Regions from separate parts of the Peribacillus sp. FSL H8-0477 genome, predicted to be linked through region 2. Evidence: predicted binding sites of a transcription regulator. Region 2 holds the regulator's gene; the other holds the start of a gene.
The links. The regulator NrdR, encoded in region 2, represses ribonucleotide reductase genes. The targets are predictions, from matches to a motif close to AACACNATATATNGTGTT.
Positions count from the first base shown of each region.

Region 1: the regulator NrdR is predicted to act here: its motif matches at 4,531-4,548, upstream of MHI18_RS05590 (vitamin B12-dependent ribonucleotide reductase).

Region 1 is NZ_JBBODE010000001.1:1,077,123-1,088,224, reverse strand. It holds gene gcvPA (aminomethyl-transferring glycine dehydrogenase subunit GcvPA) at 1-607, shown strand, start outside; gene gcvPB (aminomethyl-transferring glycine dehydrogenase subunit GcvPB) at 604-2,064, shown strand; gene MHI18_RS05605 (HAD hydrolase-like protein) at 2,130-2,786, shown strand; gene MHI18_RS05600 (rhodanese-like domain-containing protein) at 2,813-3,193, opposite strand; gene MHI18_RS05595 (lipoate--protein ligase family protein) at 3,379-4,215, shown strand; gene MHI18_RS05590 (vitamin B12-dependent ribonucleotide reductase) at 4,707-7,268, shown strand; gene MHI18_RS05585 (alpha/beta hydrolase family protein) at 7,528-8,349, shown strand; gene splB (spore photoproduct lyase) at 9,054-10,079, shown strand; gene MHI18_RS05575 (patatin-like phospholipase family protein) at 10,153-11,034, shown strand.
Region 2 is NZ_JBBODE010000001.1:1,478,367-1,489,468, reverse strand. It holds gene polA (DNA polymerase I) at 1-254, shown strand, start outside; gene mutM (DNA-formamidopyrimidine glycosylase) at 288-1,124, shown strand; gene ytaF (sporulation membrane protein YtaF) at 1,201-1,830, shown strand; gene coaE (dephospho-CoA kinase) at 1,846-2,448, shown strand; gene MHI18_RS07565 (glyceraldehyde-3-phosphate dehydrogenase) at 2,665-3,696, shown strand; gene speD (adenosylmethionine decarboxylase) at 3,969-4,349, shown strand; gene MHI18_RS07555 (hypothetical protein) at 4,502-4,891, shown strand; gene nrdR (transcriptional regulator NrdR) at 5,036-5,503, shown strand; gene MHI18_RS07545 (replication initiation and membrane attachment family protein) at 5,551-6,942, shown strand; gene dnaI (primosomal protein DnaI) at 6,949-7,890, shown strand; gene ytxC (sporulation protein YtxC) at 8,019-8,900, shown strand; gene thrS (threonine--tRNA ligase) at 9,291-11,102, shown strand, end outside.

The DNA of each region.
Region 1 (11,102 bases), 400 kb from region 2:
AGGTGTATTAACACCGCCAGGCAAACTAGGTGCGGATATTGTGGCAGGTGATGCACAGCCGTTTGGAATAGCAACAGCCTTTGGCGGACCGCATTGCGGATATTTTGCCGTTACCAATAAGCTGCTGCGAAAAGTACCCGGACGTCTTGTCGGGCAAACCGTTGATGAAAATGGAAAACGAGGGTTTGTTTTGACCCTTCAAGCACGTGAACAGCATATTCGTCGTGATAAGGCGACGTCTAATATTTGTTCAAATCAAGCCTTAAATGCCCTGGCTGCCTCTGTAGCCATGACCGCTTTAGGAAAAAATGGTGTGAAAGAAATGGCCATGCAGAATATCCAAAAGGCTCATTATGCCAAAAAAGCCTTCCAGAAAAAAGGAATCGATATCGTTTTTGATGGTGCTTCATTTAATGAATTCGTCATAAAACTTCCTGTACCGTTTAAACAATGTAATGATGCTCTTTTTGAAAAAGGAATGCTCGGCGGGTTAGACTTAGGCCGTTTTTATCCGGAATTAACGGATCATATGTTAGTCGCGGTGACGGAGCTGCGGACGAAAGAAGAAATAGACACCTTTGCAGCAGAAGTGGGGGAAATGCAATGAATAACCAAGATCAAGCGTTAATCTTTGAAATCAGTACGCCCGGCCGCATCGGTTACAGCCTGCCGGAAATAGAAATTGAAGAAATAGCACTTTCCGAGCTTCTGCCAGATGACTATATACGTGAGGAAGCTGCAGAGCTGCCTGAGGTTAGCGAACTGGATATTATGCGTCACTATACTGCTCTTTCAAAACGGAATCATGGAGTGGACTCAGGCTTTTATCCGCTAGGCTCTTGTACCATGAAATACAATCCGAAAATTAATGAAAACGTTGCTCGGATCAATGGCTTTGCCCATATCCATCCTTATCAAGATGAAAACACTGTTCAAGGAGCTCTTGGACTAATGTACGATTTACAAGAGCATTTAATTGAAATTACGGGAATGGATCAAGTAACGCTTCAACCTGCTGCTGGTGCTCATGGCGAGTGGACAGGATTGATGATGATTCGAGCGTATCATGAAAGCAATGGGGATATGCAGCGTACGAAGGTTATTGTTCCCGATTCAGCGCATGGTACGAACCCAGCTTCCGCGACTGTTGCTGGATTCGAAACAGTTACCGTCAAATCGAATGAACATGGACTGGTCGATATTGATGACTTGAAACGAGTTGTTGGGGAGGACACAGCTGCATTAATGCTGACCAATCCAAATACACTAGGACTCTTTGAAGAAAATATCCTTGAAATGGCTGAAGTGATCCATCAAGCTGGCGGGAAGCTTTACTATGATGGAGCCAATCTTAATGCAGTTTTATCTAAAGCAAGACCAGGAGATATGGGCTTTGATGTTGTCCATTTAAATCTTCATAAAACATTTACTGGCCCGCACGGCGGCGGAGGACCAGGATCTGGTCCTGTGGGCGTGAAAAACGAGTTGATCCGTTTTCTGCCAAAACCTATTGTTTCAGAAAAAGAGGGAAGATATTTTCTTGATTATGACCGTCCAGAATCAATCGGCCGTGTTAAACCGTATTATGGGAATTTCGGCATAAATGTCAGGGCATATACCTATATTCGTTCTATGGGTCCGGATGGTTTAAAGGCTGTTACGGAAAACGCGGTCATCAACGCTAACTACATGATGCGCAGGCTATCAGCGTACTATGATTTACCGTACGACCGGCACTGTAAGCATGAATTTGTCTTAAGCGGCAGACGCCAGAAAAAGCTGGGTGTTCGAACCCTCGATATCGCTAAGAGACTGCTTGATTTCGGCTATCATCCGCCGACTATCTATTTCCCCTTAAATGTGGAGGAAGCCATGATGATTGAGCCGACAGAAACAGAATCGAAGGAAACCCTCGATGCGTTTATCGATGCGATGATTCAGATTGCTAAAGAAGCCGAAGATAATCCTGAAATTGTTCAAGAAGCACCGCATACAACGGTTATTAAACGCTTAGATGAGACGCTGGCGGCTAGAAAGCCTGTCTTGCGTTTTCAAAAACAGTAAGCTTATAAAGCAGTGGGTTTCTCTGATGAAACTCCACTGCTTTTTCTTTTTAAAGGAGAGAGAATATGAATCAATCACTAATCTTTGATATGGATGGGACACTATTTCAGACAGATAAAATTTTAGAAATATCACTTGAAGATACGTTTACCTATTTACGGTCTTTAAACCAATGGGAGGCGGTAACCCCTATTGATACGTACCGCGAGATCATGGGTGTACCTTTGCCAAAGGTATGGGAAGCTTTGTTACCGAATCACGATACGGAGATAAGAGAAAAAATGAATGACTTTTTTCTTGCAAGATTAATGGAGAATATAAGAAGTGGTCATGGTGCGTTATATCCGAATGTAGAAGAAATTTTTGATTATCTAAAAGAGAAGGGGTGTTCGATATACATAGCAAGCAATGGATTAATCGAATATCTTGAAGCAATTGTAAACTACTACCAGTTGGACAGATGGGTAACGGAAACATTTAGTATTCAACAGATACAAACATTGGATAAAGCTGATTTAGTTAAGACGATTATCCAGAAGTATAAGATAGATAAAGCAGCAGTAGTTGGAGATCGTCTATCTGATATACATGCAGCTAAAGAAAATGGATTTGTTTCAATAGGATGTAATTTTGATTTTGCACGAAAAGAAGAACTTGCTGAGGCAGATTTTGTAATAGATGATTTATTGGAACTAAAAGAACTCATATATCCTTCAAGATAAAAAAGAATCCACAGGAGTGTGGATTCTTATTTGCCGGATTTCATTTTGCCTGTCCATTGCTTAAAGCCGCCTTTAAGCTGATACAATTCACGGTACCCTTGACGGTGCAGCATTTGAGCGGCTCGACCGCTGCGCATACCACTTTGGCAATATAAGTAAACGGGTTTGTCTTTACGCAGTTCCTGCTGGCGGGTTTTTAGCTGAGTCAATGGAATATTTCTTGCTCCAAGGATATGACCTGCTTCAAACTCATTGCCTTCCCGTACATCGATAAGCTGCGCTTTACGGTACCCTTCAACAAACTCTTCTTGGGTAAGGGTTTTGACTTGACGCTTTTGACTGACAAAATTGAATACGGAATACCCAATAATGGCAATAAGAATAATAATAATTACATACCAACTCACAGATAATAAACCCCTTTCATGATGAAACAATTGTTCATCCTATATTATATAATTGTCCAAGGAGATAATCAAAAAGAATTTATCAGCTTGGCTCCTTCTTATTTGTTCCGAATCGGTTTCCTTTTTTTATTCAGCAATATTTGTTAAACTACTGAAGATTAAATCCTTGGTAAAGTGGGTTTTTTATGAAAAACAATACTTGGGCATTTATTGATTCGGGAGCTTGTTCTCCAAGCTACAATATGGCACTTGATGAAGCCCTTCTTAATTGGCATAGTGAGGGCAGTATCCCTCCGATTATTCGGTTTTATACTTGGGAACCGGCGACTTTGTCTATTGGGTATTTTCAGCGTGCTGAGAAAGAAATAAATTTAAAAGAAGTAAGCGAGCGCGGTCTTGGCTTTGTGAGAAGACCGACAGGCGGCAGATCGGTTTTACATGAACATGAGTTAACGTATAGTGTCATCGTGACAGAAGAATATCCCGATATGCCTAAGAATGTTACAGAAGCTTACCGGGTTATTTCTGAAGGAATTTTAAAAGGATTTCAAAATCTAGGGATGGAAGCCTATTTTGCAGTCCCTCAGACCGAGGTAGAAGTACAGGCCTTAAAGGCTCCGCAATCGGCAGTCTGTTTTGATGCTTCAAGCTGGTATGAGCTTGTCGTTGAAGGGCGAAAGGTAGCTGGAAGTGCTCAAACGAGACAAAAAGGCGTCATTCTCCAACATGGCTCGATTTTACTGGAGCTGGAGGAAGAAAAGCTTTTTAGTTTATTTAATTTCACAAACGAGCAAGATAAAGCGCGAATGATGAAGAAGTTTAACGATAAAGCGGTCGCAATGAATGATATTGCCGATAGAACAATATCTCTTATCGAAGCAAAGGCAGCCTTTAAAGCGGGATTTGCTGAAGGTTTGGGCGTGAATCTTGTGTCCTATCAGCTTACCGCGGAGCAGGATCAAGAAGTGAAAAGACTGGCAAAAGAAAAATATGAATCAGATGATTGGAATTTCATGAGATAAAGCAGACGGTTGGCTAAATCTGGACAACAGTTCAGTATAAGACTTCCGTCGCTTTTTTTTCTGTTGACTACTGCTTGTCTTTAACAGGAGAAAAACAGAAAAGCAAGTAGTTTAATAGACATATATTTTTTTTTGCACTTTTTTTCATTATGAGTCTTTCCTTTGGTATGAAAGGATTGGCCTGACTCTGAAATAATGCAAGCCTTAAAATGATTGAAATTCGCCAAAAAACAAATGAAATTCGATAATATTCTCGCTTTTTCTACTTAATTTAAGTAGTTTGTTGTTTGACAAAAAAAATCTATGTCCGAAGTCTACACAAGATGTAGTGGTTGTGTAAATATTTTCTATACTATATATTGATTAAAAGAGTTTTGTATGATAAATTGAGGGTACTTTACTAAACGAGAACCAACTAATGAACTTACGTATAGATATCGAGCATTAGAAAGTAGATAAAAGTCGATATTTTGATAAAAGGAGAGGGAAACATGTCCGTTGTTGTACAAAAAGAAATAAGCCTGAATGTAGAAAGTTTAAATAAGGATATTTCACTATTTCCTCAGGTCCATCCAATTACCCCAGAAATGAATATGACTCATAAAGGTGTTTCAAGACTAGTAATGATTGACCGTTACTCGTTTAAAGATACAGAAAAAATTACACTCTCTATTGGTGATTTTGTCGTTTTAACCATTAAGGAAGATCCGAAATTCCCAGCAAGAGGACTTGGATACATTGTAAATATTGATTGGGAAAGCAAACGCGCACAGGTATTAGTGGAAAAAGAATTCCTCGGTGCACTAGATACCCAAGAAGAGTTAGAAACAGGAATCGTTAACCGCCCACTTGATGTTATTGAAAAGCCGCTTGAAATTTACTATGAACAAATAGCCAAAAGAAATGCAACAGGACTAGCCTCTGTTGAAACGACAGAAGCAAAACGTCAAGAATGGTTTGAAAAGTTCTATAATGAACTTGCTGACTTGAACTTTGTTCCTGCTGGAAGGGTCCTGTATGGAGCTGGTGCAGAAACGGATGTTACGTATTTTAATTGTTATGTTATGCCTTTCGTAGCTGATTCAAGAGAAGGAATCTCTGAACACCGTAAACAAGTCATGGAAATTATGAGCCGTGGAGGCGGTGTCGGCACAAACGGGTCAACGCTCCGCCCAAGGAATACGCTTGCTAAAGGTGTTAATGGTAAATCTTCCGGGTCGGTTTCATGGCTCGATGATATTGCTAAGCTGACACATCTAGTGGAACAAGGCGGAAGCCGTCGTGGAGCACAAATGATTATGCTGACGGATTGGCATCCTGATATTGCTGAGTTCATCATCTCTAAAATGCAAAATCCACGAATTCTCCGTTTCTTAATGGCGAATACAAAAGATCCAAAGATTAAAAAACATGCGAGCGATAAATTGAAATTTACGCCGCTGACTGAACAAGAAGAGGCCATGTATCAAGGGATTTTAAACTATAAACAAATTCCAGGGTTGGGTGGATTTAATGAAAAAATCATTCATGATGCCGAGGAACGTTTAGAAACTGGCGGTACTTATACAGTTCATAATCCGGATTTCCTAACAGGGGCTAATATTTCAATCTGTCTGACCAAGGAATTCATGGAAGCTGTCGAAAATGACGGGACGTATGATCTGCGATTCCCAGATGTAGAATCTTACGATGCTGAGGAAATGAAGATTTATAATGAAGAATGGCATAAAATCGGCGATGTTCGTGAGTGGGAAAAACTCGGCCATAAAGTCCGTGTATATCGTACCATCAAAGCTAAAGAACTTTGGAACTTAATTAATATTTGTGCGACCTATTCAGCAGAGCCTGGTATTTTCTTTATTGATAATGCGAATGACATGACGAATGCGAAAGCATACGGTCAGCAAGTAGTGGCAACAAACCCTTGTGGAGAACAGCCTCTAGCACCTTATTCAGTGTGTAATCTTGCTGCGGTCAATCTTGCAGAAATGGCTGACAAAGAGAGTAAAACCGTGAACTTTGAGAAATTGAAACAAACGGTTGAGGTTGGAGTCAGGATGCAGGATAATGTCATCGATGCCACGCCTTACTTCTTAGCAGAAAACAAACACCAAGCATTAGGAGAACGACGTGTTGGACTAGGTGTAATGGGTCTTCATGATCTGCTTATTTATTGTGAAACGGAATATGGTTCTGAAGCAGGCAATATGCTGGTAGATAAAGTGTTTGAAACGATCGCTGAAACAGCGTACCGCACATCTGTTAAGCTTGCAGAAGAAAAGGGTAGTTTCCCATTCTTAACAAGTGAAAGTGATACAGAAGAAGCAGAGCTGCGTAATCGGTTTATCAATACAGGCTTTATGAAAAAAATGCCTGAAGATATCCGTGACAGCATTCTTGAACATGGAATTCGGAATTCCCATTTATTAACGGTTGCCCCTACAGGCAGTACCGGAACAATGGTTGGTGTTTCAACAGGTCTTGAGCCATACTTCTCCTTTACGTATTTCCGCAGCGGCCGCTTAGGAAAATTCATTGAAGTAAAAGCAGATATTGTTCAAGAATACTTGGATCAACATCCAGAAACAGATCCTAATAAGCTTCCTGAATGGTTCGTATCTTCAATGGAATTATCACCAGAAGCACATGCTGATGTTCAATGTATCATTCAACGCTGGATTGACAGTTCTATTAGTAAAACGGTTAATGCGCCAAAGGGCTATACCGTAGAACAAGTTGAACAGGTATACCAGCGTCTATACAAAGGCGGAGCGAAAGGCGGTACTGTCTATGTAGATGGTAGCCGTGACAGTCAGGTGCTGACGTTAAAAGCAGAAGAAAATGTTTTCTCTGATACAAAGGAAGAGTCTGTAGTTGAAGAAAAGAAAAAAGTTGTCCTTGTCGATACGATTAATGAATTACGTTCTACTAATGTGACAATTGGTTCTGAAGTCGGCAATACCTGCCCAGTCTGCCGCAAAGGCGAGATTAAAGAAATGGGCGGCTGTAATACATGTACTAATTGCGGCGCACAGCTTAAATGCGGCTTGTAAAATAAGAGTACACAGCAAATGTAGTTCTTTAAAAAAGTTTGATTAAAACATCTCACCTCTATAGATTTTTTAGAGGTGAGGTGTTTTTTTGTTGGATAATTATGCTAATATCACTATATAACTGTGAAGAAAAGTACGTAAACTACCGAAGTAGTTTACTTGAAGAAGGAACATGTTGCTAAGCAAGAAAGGAGTAAGTTCAAAGGGACAATATTTATTTTAGAGGTAAATAGAATTATTAATAAGAAAGGTATCACTAATGCCAAAAATAATAATAGAAAATTGCATAGTGGATAACATACCGATTTTGAGTATTTATCAAAGTGAATTAAAAAAATGCCCATTAATCTTTTTTCTTCATGGATATGGAGAAGATTGTGAGCAAGCATTAGATTTTGGTTATATGCTTGCAAAAAAAGGGTTTTATTATGTTAGTATCGACTGCAAAGACCATGGTATGAGGAAAGTGAACACCGAGACCAACAAATTTTCTAACGTATTTCCACCAGATACTGGACTTGATTCTTATGTTCATATGCATGAAGTAATTGAACAGTCTGCATTCGATATACAAAATCTCATTGAATATTTTAAAAGTAGAGATGAGATTGATAAGAATAAAATAGGAATATCAGGTTTTTCTATGGGAGGGTATTCAACATTTTATATCGCAGCAAATAATCCTGATATTAAAGTTGCGGTTCCAATAGCTGGAAAGCCATCTTTTACAAAAGCATGGAAAGATAGTATCCTTTCAACTAGTACTTATGAACAATGGAAAGAACCGATTCAGCTTGCAGAAAAAGAAATAGCAAAAAGAACAGATTACATTGAAATGATAGATCCATTTGAAAAGTTGAGTAATTTTTCACCAAAACCATTACTAATGATCAATGGTGATCAAGATACAGATTCACTATTTACTTATTCATTAAAACTCTATGAAAAGTTGTTACCGTTGTACGCTGAACAGCCAGAAAATCTTCGACTAAGCATGCCTTTTGTCGATCACCAATTTAATTATTATATGAAGCTTGAAGCTTGCAATTGGTTTGTAAAGCATCTAGGTAGTCACTATTAGGATACTTTTTTTGAAAAACTATAGTGTACTAACGAGCTCTAGTGGCATAAGAAGAAAGCAATTTATAATGGTTAGTAGTGTTTCTGAACCAACAGAAAAACCCTCCGGAAACTCCGGAGAATTCAGTTTGTAACAAAAGGGGTTCGGAATGGTTTCATTCCGAACCTCTTTTGGTATTTTGTACATATTTCATGGATGTTTTCCTGCTTATCGAGGCAGAACATGGCTTTTAATAGGCTTACTGTTATTTTATAGTTCTTTATTGACATAGTATCCGTTTTTTAAATCACTTATGTCCTGCTGAATTTGTTCTAGGATAACCCTTTCAATCGCAAGGTTTTATCTAGATTAACTTTAGAAAGACGGTTGATTGAAGTGAAAGGCGTGAAGACTCCTGCGGGAACAGCGGGACAGGTGAGACCCCGCAGGAGCGTGAGCATTGATGCGGCTCACCGCCCGCCCGCGGAAAGCGAAACGCCTGGAATGGAAATCAACATCTCGATTTTAAATCTGACCTGAGTTTGTCTACAGTCTGAATCCTCCGGAAACTCCGGCGGATTTTTTTTGTTTTAGCTCTTTCTCGATATATGTGAGTGTTCAGGACATGATAAGAAACAGTTGGATGATACATAACAATAAAAAAAATGAAAAAACTATTTCTATGTAGTTAGATATTTATCATTTGAATGGATTGGAGAAATGTCATGAAACCATTTAGCCCGCAATTAGTTTACATTGAGCCCCGTGCTCTTGAGTATCCGCTTGGTCGTGAATTAAAGGAAAAGTTTGAACAGTTAGGAACAGAAATCAGGCAGACGACCTCACATAATCAGATTCGAGACCTTCCAGGTGACAATGATTTTCAAAAGTACCGAGTTGCTAAATCAACACTTGTCGTTGGAATAAGAAAAACCTTGAAATTTGATACATCAAAGCCCTCTGCAGAATATGCTATCCCGTTAGCGACAGGTTGTATGGGACATTGTCATTACTGTTATTTGCAAACGACGCTTGGTTCGAAGCCGTATATCCGGACATACGTCAACTTAGATGAAATCTTTGCAGCGGCTCAAGGTTATATGGATGAGCGGGCGCCGGAAATTACCCGATTTGAGGCCGCTTGTACATCAGATATTGTAGGAATTGACCATTTAACACATTCACTCAAAAAAACGATTGAGTTTATCGGTCAAACTGAATATGGCCAGCTGCGTTTCGTGACCAAATTCCATCATGTCGATCATTTACTTGATGCGAAGCATAATGGGAAGACACGTTTTCGCTTTAGTATTAATTCTCGATACGTCATTAAAAATTTTGAACCGGGAACATCCAGCTTTGAAGAAAGAATGGAAGCTGCCCGTAAAGTAGCAAAGGCAGGTTATCCGCTTGGTTTTATCGTAGCACCCATTTACAGACACGATGATTGGCAGGGGGGTTACAGAGAGCTCTTTGAACGACTTTCAGCTGCATTAGAAGGGGTAGAGACACCAGGATTAACCTTTGAGTTAATTCAGCATCGGTTCACAGGGCCGGCCAAAAAGGTCATAGAAAAAAATTATCCAAAATCAAAACTTCAACTGGATGAATCAAAACGGAAATATAAATGGGGTCGGTACGGAATCGGGAAGTATGTCTATAAAACGGAAGAAGCAGCGGAGTTAGAGACCGTTATAAGAGGGTATGTGAAAGAGTTTTTCCCAGATTCAGTGGTTCAGTATTTTACGTAATAAATTTTTAAAGTCATAATCATCCTTTCCCTTGATTAAATTGTAATAGGACCCGAAATGGGGAGGGCAAGGAATGATTATTGATGGAGTGTTTTCAGGAGGAGGCATAAAGGGCTTTGCTATGGTGGGAGCTCTTCAGGTATTAGAGGACAGGGGTTTTGTTATTAATCAGACCGCAGGAACGAGTGCAGGATCCATTGTAGCCGCTTTAATTGCTGCAGGTTACTCTGGGAAGGATATCCAAAGACTGCTTTCAACCGTTAATATGAGTCATTTACTTGATAAACGAAATTTTCTTAAGATCCCTTTTGCTGAATGGCTATTATTGTACTGGAAGCTTGGCTTATATAAGGGAGAAGCGCTCGAACATTGGATTGCGGAAATTCTTTCTAAAAAAGGATTGGTTACTTTTGGGGATATCCCGCCGCAATCGCTTAGAATTATCACATCTGATATTACGAACGGCAGGCTGGTTGTTCTGCCTGATGATTTACCTAAATATGGTATTAATCCTCATTCATTTTCTATTGCAAAAGCTGTACGAATGAGCTGTAGTATCCCTTATTTTTTTGAACCAGTAAAATTGAAAATCAACAAAGTAGATACCCTCTTTGTAGATGGAGGTGTCCTTAGTAATTTTCCCATGTGGTTGTTTGAATCCGAACATATTAGAAAAGTTCGGCCAGTTATCGGGTTGAAATTCACCAGTGATGCAGACTTGGATCAGGTGGGAAAGATTGATAATGCCATTGAGATGTTTGGTGCCCTTTTTAAAACCATGAAGGATGCCCATGATTCCCGGCATATCTCAAAAAAACTTGCTAAAAATATTATGTTTATCCCAATGAAAGATGTTTCAGGTACAGACTTTATGCTGACAGAACAGCGAAAAGAAGAGCTCATTGAACGTGGAAGGGAATTTGCTTACACATTCCTAAAAACTTGGACATATTAAGCTTCTTCGGAGGGTTCTAACAGGATAAATAAAAAAGGGGCTGACAAGGTATCTTGTCAGCCTGCTGC
Region 2 (11,102 bases):
ATACACCCATTCAGGGAAGTGCGGCTGATATTATAAAGCTTGCCATGATTAATATGAGTGAGCGAATCGAAGAAGAAAACCTAAAAACCCGGATGCTGCTTCAAGTACACGATGAATTGATTTTTGAAGCACCTCCTGAAGAATTAGAAATTTTAATGAAAATTGTCCCGGAAGAAATGGAAAGAGCTATTGAATTAAATGTACCGTTAAAAGTTGACTATGCATATGGACCAACGTGGTTTGATGCTAAATAATGAGGATCTAGATTCACTTGAAGGAGATTGCAGATGCCAGAATTACCTGAGGTAGAAACCGTTAGACGAACACTTGAACAGCTAGTCCTTGGAAAAAAGATTAAAAATGTGGATATATATTGGCCAAAAATCATTAAAGCCCCCGAACCGGTGGAACAATTCAGTGATGCATTGATCGGGCAAACAATTCATGAAATAGGCCGACGCGGTAAGTTTTTGATTTTTCAGCTTGATGATTATTCTCTTGTCTCCCATTTACGAATGGAAGGGAAATACGCGGTTTATCCTGAAAGTGAACCGCGTGATAAGCATACTCATGTAGTCTTTACCTTTACAGACGGATATCAACTTCGTTACCGTGATGTACGAAAGTTTGGAACGATGCATTTATTTACAAAAGGTGAAGAGGTCTCTAGGATGCCGCTTCTTCATTTAGGTCCAGAGCCGCTCTCTGAAGAATTTACAACAGCGGATTTAGCGATGAAGTTAGCCAAAACAAACCGGAAGATAAAATCAGTACTTCTCGATCAAACGGTAGTGGTTGGGATAGGCAATATCTATGTAGATGAATCTTTATTCCGTGCTGGCATACATCCAGAACGAATGGCTTCATCCCTTTCATTGGATGAGATTACGAGAATACATGGAGAAGTAAAGTTAACATTGGCTGAGGCTGTAGAAAAAGGCGGCAGTACCATTCGTTCTTATGTGAACTCACAAGGACAAATAGGGATGTTTCAACTAGAATTATTTGTTTATGGACGCAAGGGTGAGCCATGTAAGCGTTGTGGAACGCCACTGGAAAAATTAGTAGTCGGAGGCAGGGGAACGCATATTTGTCCCATCTGTCAGCCGTTGCCAAAAACCTAAGAAAAAACGATATTCACACATCGGATAGGCTCCTCCCATATACTAACGTAGTTATTTGATGGAGGGGAGAATATCGATGTGGCTTTCACTTTTCATTCTAGCTTTTGCCGTAAGTATTGATGGGTTTGGGGTAGGACTGACCTTTGGTATGAAAAAAATGAAAATTCCTTATAAATCTATTGCCGTCATTTCTTGTTGTTCAGCTTTAAGTCTGGGTTTTGGAATAATTATTGGTGATTTTATTGGTCAAGTAGTATCAGGAACTGCAGCTGCGATGACAGGCGGAATTATTTTAATTATGCTGGGAGCTGGAATGCTGCTTCAGTATTTCAAACCTGACAAGACACCTGAAAATATTGCTACAGAAACGACGATTTTTAACTTTGAAATAAAATCTATGGGTGTTGTCATCAATATTTTACAAAAACCAATGAAAGCAGATTTTGATAAATCGGGAACGATAAACGGCATTGAGGCGATTGTCTTAGGGTTCGCTTTGTCTTTGGATGCTTTCGGAGCAGGCATTGGGGCAGCAATGATCGGCATTTCACCTTTTATCCTAACCCTTAGTATTGCTATTATGAGTTTTGTTTTTATTTGGGGCGGATTGCTAAGCGGAAGACTACTAGCTGCCAATAAAGTCATGCAGCATATTGCTTTTTTACCAGGAGTATTATTAATTATGATTGGAATCTTAAAATTATAAAAGAAGGAGCCGAATATGGAACAGGTTATCGGAATTACAGGCGGTATCGCTAGCGGCAAAAGCAGCATTAGCCAATATATCAAAGATATGGGGTTTACTGTGATTGATGCTGACCTTGCTTCAAGAGCGGTTGTTGAACCTGGCCAAGAAGCTTACACCGAGATCATTTCAGTATTTGGCGAAGAATTACTGCTTCCAGACCAAAGTATCAATCGAACAAAGCTAGGGGCGATTATTTTTCATGATGATGAAAAACGCCTGCTCTTAAATGGAATTGTTCACCCTGCTGTGAGAAAGTGGATGTTAGCGAAAAAAGAAGAAGCTTTCCAAAATGGGCAGTGTACAGTCTTTATGGATATCCCGCTATTGTTTGAAAGCAAGCTAACTTATATGGTTGATAAAACATTACTTATCTATGTCGATGCCGACATTCAAGTTGAGCGATTAATGAAACGGAATCAATTGTCTGAAGCTGATGCAATGGCACGGATCAATTCCCAAATGCCGCTTGCAGAAAAGATTGCATTAGCAGATGCGACAGTTGATAATAATGGGCCGTTAGAAACTACGAAACTGCAGACAAGAAACATTCTTAAAGAATGGGGAATCGTAGAGTAAAAAAGCAGAGAGGCAATCCTCTCTGCTTTTTTATATATTCCTCTTAATGAGCAACATTAAAACATGTATTTCACATATTTGCTGGTAAGATCGTGGAAATTTTCAATAAAATATCATTTAACGTAATTTTATCATCACATTAGTGTCCTAATATGTTATACTAATTAAGACAAAAGAAGCGTTTAAGTATAACACTAATTCGGGAGGGTCCGAAAAATGAATGCAAGAGCAGCTATTAATGGATTTGGTAGAATCGGAAGAATGGTATTTCGTCAAGCAATCGTAGATAACAAGGTTGACATAATTGCTATTAATGCAAGTTATCCTGCTGCAACATTAGCTCATTTAATTAAATATGATACAACTCATGGGAAGTTTGAAGGCGAAGTCATTGTTGAAGATCATGCATTGATTATCAATGGCCGCCGAGTTCTATTATTAAATAACCGTGATCCTAAACAGTTGCCATGGAAGGAATTAAACATAGATATCGTGATTGAAGCCACCGGCAAATTTAATCACAGAGATAAAGCGAGCTTGCATCTTGAAGCTGGTGCGAAAAAAGTTATAATTACGGCACCTGGAACAAATGAAGATATCACAATTGTTATGGGTGTGAACGAAGAACAGCTTGATGTAGATAAGCATTTTGTGATTTCAAATGCATCATGTACGACGAATTGTCTGGGTCCAATTGCTAAGGTACTCGACCAACAGTTCGGGATTGAAAATGGCATGATGACAACTGTACACGCTTACACAAATGATCAAAATAATATAGACAATCCACATAAAGATTTAAGAAGAGCAAGAGGATGTGCTCAGAGTATTATTCCTACAAGTACGGGTGCTGCCAAAGCATTGGCATTGGTACTCCCTCAACTTAAGGGGAAGATTTCCGGCATGTCTTTGCGTGTGCCGACTCCAGACGTTTCATTGGTCGACCTTGTCGTTGATTTGAAATGTCCTGTAACGGTAAATCAGATAAATACAGCTTTTCATGAAGCTGCTACCGGCTCATTAAAGGGGATTCTTGGCATTACGGATGAGCCGCTGGTTTCTGTCGATTTTACGAGTGACCCGCACTCAGGTGTTATCGATGGATTATCGACTATGGTAATCGGTGAAAACAAAGTCAAAATTCTTGCTTGGTATGATAATGAATGGGGTTATTCCAGCCGAGTTCTTGATTTAGTGAAGTATGTGGCACAGGAAATGAAAAATGTTTCCGAAGTAAAAGCAGGATAAATGTAGAGGAAAAAAAAGCCTTTCTGCCCCCGGTAGAAAGCTTTTTTGTTGTGTGAACGAATAGAGGGAAAATTTTAAATCAATTGATTTATAGAAAAATCATATTGCAAAAAAAACCCAAACACAGTATACTATGACTCGTGAGCTGATTAGTGATCATAATGGCTACTTAAAGGGTTAGGACCTCTCTGGACTAACTTTCCCCCGTGGTAGTTGTTTGTAGAACAAGGTTTCTACAGAATCCTAAATCATGTAAAAGGGGGAAACTTAACATGGAAACAATGGGTAGACATGTAATCTCTGAACTTTGGGGATGTGACTTTGATAAACTGAATGACATGGATTTTATTGAGAAGACATTTGTTAATGCTGCGTTAAAATCAGGTGCAGAGGTACGTGAAGTAGCTTTTCATAAGTTTGCTCCGCAAGGTGTCAGCGGTGTTGTAATTATTTCAGAGTCGCATTTGACCATACACAGCTTTCCGGAACATGGTTATGCCAGCATTGACGTTTATACGTGCGGCGAACTTAATCCAAACGTAGCTGCAGAGTACATTGCCGAAGCATTGAATGCTCAAACACGCGAAAACATTGAGCTTCCGCGCGGCATGGGTCCGGTTAAAGTAAATCAGAGTAAAGTCACGGCGCAATAATTAACATTACTAAATCAAGAAGAGGTGCGGATGCATCTCTTTTTTTAATGGATTTTTTAGACAATTAAAGGCAAAAAAGGGCTTTTTATAACAGGATTGCCTTGCAAACATGTATAATAAAGGGAAAGATATTTAAGGTGGAGATGAAGCAGATGGGTTGGGCTAAATCAATTGTTACTCGGTATAAACAACAATGTTCGACTAATGATCACCATCAAGATAAAGAGCTGCAAACACGTTATTATAAGATCACACAAGACAAGGCACTGACAGAAGTTGAAGGAATTTTTAGTGATAAGCAACGCTATGAGATTAAATCAATCTCACGCGAGCATGGTGAAATATTGCTGGAAGCAAAAAAACATGCCATTACCATTGTGGTTTCAGTAGTCCCAATCAGAAACTTTGAGAATGCGATTGATTTTTATGTATCAACGGATAAATGGCGGCTGACTGGGGCTTATCCTCAGTTAAAACAAGAAGTGATAGAGGCATACAGCAGACTTGGCAAGAAATTAACCGCAGTAGAATCAAGTAAATAAAATGTGCTAAGATGAGATACATAATGCTGAATCGTTTTTTTGCTTGTACACAGTGACGCTTTTATATAAGATAAAAGAAACGAAAAAAGGGTATTCTCCCGGGAAAGGTGATCGGGAGTATTAAAAAACACGGAGCTGATACGTATGAAGTGCCCGTCTTGTCAATATAATGGAACCCGTGTCCTTGATTCTCGTCCCGTGGATGAAAGCAAATCAATTCGCCGCCGACGTGAATGTGAAGCGTGCGCTTATCGGTTTACAACATTTGAAAAGGTTGAGGAAATTCCTTTGATTGTTGTCAAAAAGGAAGGTACACGTGAGGAGTTCAGCCGCGACAAAATTCTACGCGGTTTAATCAGGGCTTGCGAAAAACGTCCAGTACCATTGAAAGAATTGGAAGATATAACGAACTATGTTGAAAAAGAATTACGGAACCAAGGTATTTCAGAAGTGAAAAGCGACCTGATTGGGGAAATGGTTATGGATCGGCTTGCTGAAGTTGATGAAGTAGCCTATGTAAGGTTTGCCTCGGTTTATCGTCAATTTAAAGATATTAATGTTTTTATTGATGAATTAAAGGAACTACTAAATAGAGAAGGTAAACAGAGCTAAAGACTCCTCTTTGGCTCTTTTCTATCGGTACGGAAAGGGTTGGTGTTATGACCAAACATTGGCAGGAACTACTACCAGTGGACCGGTATATGGTTTCTTCAGCAGGACTGCTGCATGATTATGACAGAAAGGTTTTGACGCTTCTTTACCAGCCGTTAATTGGACCTGTCTGCGTTAGTCTTTATATGACCCTGTGGAGTGAAATAGAAGCTAATCGGCTTTGGTCACACTCATCAACTCATTACAGCCTGATGAATACAATCGGTCTAAATTTGAATGAAATCTTTGAAGCGAGGACGAAGCTGGAAGGAATCGGACTAGTAAAGGTCTTCCGGAAGAAAATGGTTGATGAGAAGCAGTTTATTTATGAATTGAGGCCTCCATTAACGCCTGAGCAATTTTTTACAGATGGAATGCTGAATATCTATTTGTACAAGAAAATCGGCAAAGCCCATTTTAACCGCCTGAAAAAATTCTTCTGTGATGACCATATTCAAGTGGATGAGTTTGAAGAGGTAACTAAATCATTTTCTGCTATTTTTACTTCCGACCATATGGATTCATTATACATGTCAGATGAGGCGGCTGATACACTAGAGCCTGAAAGTACACAGAAATTTATCGGCCGTCCTGACGGCGAGGAACCTGAAGGCTTTGAGAGCACATTTGACTTTACGCTCTTTTTCTCAGGATTAAAAAGCTCGCTGGCACCTAAAAAGGCATTTACATCAAAAGTGACAGAGACAATCAGCAAGCTTGCATTTTTATATGGAATCAATCCGCTGCAAATGCAAGGACTTGTAATTGGTTCAGTGAATATGGATAATGAAATCGATTTGAAAGAGCTGAGAAAGTCGGCGCAAAATTGGTATCAAATCGAGTATAATAAGGACATGCCATCGCTGACAGAAAGAGTACAGCCTGTCAAACACAGAACGCAGCATGAAGAGCCGAAAACCCAAGAACAAGAGTATATCCGACACTTGGAAACGACCTCTCCAAGGGATCGTCTTATGCAGCTTTCAGGCGGGGCGGAGCCCTCTGCAAATGATATGAAGATTATTGAAGGGGTTATGCTGAATCAGAATTTACGGCCTGGGGTTATAAATGTCTTAATTGAGTATGTTATGCTGAAAACAGATATGAAGCTTACCAAAGCTTATGTGGAGAAAATCGCTAGTCATTGGACACGAAAAAATGTCTCGACAGTTACTGAAGCGATGGAACTCGCTAAGAGTGAGCATCGCCAATATCAGGAATGGGCAAAAGCGAAAAAAGAAGGCAGAAACCCAAATAAAAAAGCAACCCGGACAGAACCAGTTCCGGAATGGCTCAATAAAGAAGAACCAGAGACAGCGGCAGTTGTTGACGATTCAGCCTTAATAGAAAGAAAACGACAGCTTGAGGAAAAAATGAAAAATCTTAAAAACAGGGGGTGATCAATGATGGAAAAAATAAATACGGCGCTTAATAAACTAGCGAATACTGGTCAATTTAAAAAACGGTATGATCATTTAAAAGATGAAGTGTTAAGTGACCCGGATATCGTACTGTTTTTGAATGAAAATAGTTCGACGGTAACGAATGAAATGGTTGAAAAAAGTTTGGTCAAGCTCTATGAATTTACCACACAAAGTAAGCATAATTGTGAAAAGTGCCCGACTCTTGGAGAGTGTAACAATGTCTTGAAGGGCTATCAGCCTCGATTGATTATTCAAGGCAATTCACTAGATTTACAATATGATATGTGTCCGCGTAAAGCGGCTGATGATGATAAAAAGAAACGCGAAAAGCTGATTCAAAGTCTTTATGTCCCTCGTGACATCTTATCGGCATCAATCCGTGACTTTTATCAAACGGATTCTTCAGCAGGACGAATGGAAGCAGCTGAAAAGGCCACGATTTTTGCTACAGAATATGAAGCAGGTAAGAAACAAAAAGGGTTATATCTTCATGGTCAATTTGGCGTTGGAAAAACCTATTTACTCGGTGCAATCGCTAATGAGCTGGCTGAACGGAAGATTTCTTCTATGATTGTTTATGTGCCTGATTTCCTTAGAGAATTGAAGGGATCAATTGGTGATAACACCTTAAACAGCAAAATTGAAATGGTGAAGAAGGCCTCAGTATTGATGTTGGATGACCTTGGTGCTGAATCCATGACAAGCTGGGGAAGAGACGAAGTCATCGGTCCCATTTTGCAATTCAGAATGCTCGAGAATTTACCGACCTTCTTTACTTCAAACTTTAATTTTGCAGAGCTTAAGAATCATCTTACCTTCTCGCAGCGTGGCGAAAAGGAAGAAGTCAAAGCAGCTCGAGTGATGGAACGGATCATGTATCTTGCAGATCCTATTCATCTTGATGGGAAAAATCGCCGGCATTAAGCTTTAGCGAAATACTCTCATGGCCGTCCATTCTTGGACGGCTTTTTTTTTTGCTAGACGTTCTGCTTCTAAATAAACAGCTTATCCCATATATATGAAGTACATAAGCATATGTAGGGGGGGATTTGGTGCATATTTATTTTCAAGGTAATGGAGAGGCAGAGAAGTTGAACACTATCATCTCTGACCACCCGCTGTGGACAGAGCTTCACACATTTTTTCAGTGGCTTCCTAAAAATGAACTAATCGTTGATCTGGATAGCGAGTATATGGAAAAGATGCATATGCTCCTTAGTGATGCGTTCTATACGTTTTTTTTAACAGAGAAAATTTGGGAATGGCTTGAACAAATTATTACACTTCGCTTTTATTTTCGTGAACGTGATGAAATTGATGCAATCTTGGATATTTCAGCGGCGATTATAGAAGGAGAGAGATTGACTGGTGAGAATCAACCGCTGCGGAAAATTAGAGAGATGATCTCGGAAGGACTGACTGCGGTGATTTTTGCAGACGGCCAAAGCTTTTCCTTCGACTCGTTTGCAATGTTTCGACTTAGAGCGATTTACGATATTCTCGGAACCTATGTGGAACATGCCATTGATGAGTATAAGCTTGAACAAGATTATCAAAGCTTTCTTGCGTCATTACGTGATTGCTTAAAACGACAGGAGCCGAAGATGAAAGTCCTGCATTTACTTCATCAAAATGACTTTAGTTTTTATACAGCAGATTTCCGTAAAGTAGATAAGAAGGAACTACAAATGATGATCAACCGGCGGTTATTCGCAGGGAACTTAATTTATGTGGATTCAACTACTCTTGCACCACTTATTTCAATAGCACCAGAACGTGTCTATCTATATAGTGATCATGCAGAGGATGGTCATGTGCGAGCAATCGTCCGATTATTTGAAGAACGCAGTATAATTCGACCCATTACCACTTTCTTTGACTTGCAGAAAAAAGCGATTCAGCCATGGGATGACGAAGCAATACCTGGTTTATAATCAAAAAACGGTTTGAAGAGAGAAAAAAGCCCTTGATTTTCATTACATAACAACTTATAATTTGCTACATACTAATTTTATACATTTTAACGTTACGATTGAGGGCACGGGTATTCTTATAACCAGTTAGTAGAGAGGGAAGTCATGGCTGAAAGCTTCCTAGCATGGACAGAACACTTACCGCCTCAGAACTTCAGCCTGGAAAACATGTGTGAGTAATGGCTGACGGAAAACCCCCGTTATCTGGTTACGAGTGTCGTTTTACCTGAAAGGGTGAAGCGGAACGAGGGTGGAACCGCGGGTCTTAATTAATTTATTAAGCTCGTCCCTGTATTTTATACAGGGGCGGGCTTTTTTGTTTGTCCTAAAAATTAGAAGGAGTGGTATTACATGTCTGAATTACTAAACATTACATTCCCTGATGGCGCAGTGAAGGAATATCCATCAGGTACTTCGATTGAAGAAATCGCTGCTTCAATCAGCCCAGGGTTAAAGAAAAAATCGATCGCTGGAAAAGTGAATAACGAAATGTATGATCTGAAACGTCCAATCGAAGAAGATGCTGCCATAGAAATCATTACTCAAGATAGTGAACCCGCTCTTGAAGTATTGCGTCACAGTACAGCTCACTTAATGGCACAAGCTGTTAAACGCCTCTATAAAGGTGCAAAATTCGGTGTAGGTCCCGTTATTGAAGGCGGATTCTACTATGATATTGATTTAGAAGAATCACTGACTCCAGAAGACCTTCCGAAGATTGAAAAAGAAATGAAAAAAATTATCAATGAAAATATTGAAGTAGTTCGTCTTGAGGTAAGTCGTGATGAAGCAATTAAACGATTTAAGGGAATTGATGATGAATATAAATTAGAACTAATTGAGGCCATTCCAGCTGATGAGCAAGTAACTATTTATGAACAGGGCGATTATTTCGATCTTTGCCGCGGCGTTCACGTTCCTTCAACTGGCAAGATTAAAGAATTTAAGCTGCTTAGTATTGCCGGAGCTTATTGGAGAGGGAACAGCGATAATAAAATGCTTCAACGTATTTATGGTACTGCCTTCTTCAAAAAAGAAGATCTTGCGGAACATATGCGTTTACTTGAAGAAGCAAAAGAGCGTGACCACCGTAAAATTGGGAAAGAGCTTCAATTGTTTACAAGCTCACAATTAGTAGGTCAAGGCCTTCCATTATGGTTGCCAAAAGGTGCGACTATCCGTCGTGTAATCGAGCGGTATATTGTTGATAAAGAACAGCGTCTTGGCTACGATCATGTGTATACTCCTATAATGGGAAGTGTCGATTTATATAAAACATCCGGCCACTGGGAGCATTACCAAGAGGATATGTTCCCAGTAATGGACCTTGATAATGAGCAGCTGGTTCTTCGTCCGATGAACTGTCCGCATCATATGATGGTCTACAAAAACAGCATTCACAGCTACCGTGAGCTGCCAATTCGTATTGCGGAACTTGGAACACAGCATCGGTATGAAATGTCCGGTGCCTTATCTGGCCTTCAGCGTGTTCGTGGGATGACATTAAACGATGCTCATATCTTTGTACGCCCAGACCAAATTAAAGATGAGTTCAAACGCGTAGTGAACCTAATTCTTGCCGTGTATAAAGATTTTGATCTGAATGACTACTCATTCCGCCTTTCTTATCGCGATCCTGCCGATACTGAAAAGTATTTTGATGATGATGCAATGTGGGAAAAAGCACAAAGCATGCTGAAAGAAGCCATGGATGATCTAGGCTTAGATTACTTCGAAGCTGAAGGAGAAGCTGCTTTCTACGGACCAAAGCTGGATGTTCAAGTACGTACAGCACTTGGCAAGGACGAAACACTTTCAACGGTTCAACTTGATTTCTTACTGCCAGAACGCTTTGATTTAAATTATGTAGGAGAAGATGGCAAGCAGCACCGTCCTGTAGTTATTCACCGCGGGGTTGTATCAACAATGGAACGTTTCGTTGCGTTCTTAATTGAAGAATACAAAGGTGCGTTCCCAACATGGCTTGCGCCTGTACAAGCGCAAATCATTCCGGTTTCGCCTGAAGTCCATCTTGAATACGCAAAAGAAATTCAAGAAAAACTTCAAGCAGAAGGATTACGTATTACAATGGATCAGCGTGATGAAAAAATCGGCTATAAGATCCGCGAAGCACAAATGCAAAAGATTCCTTATATGCTCGTT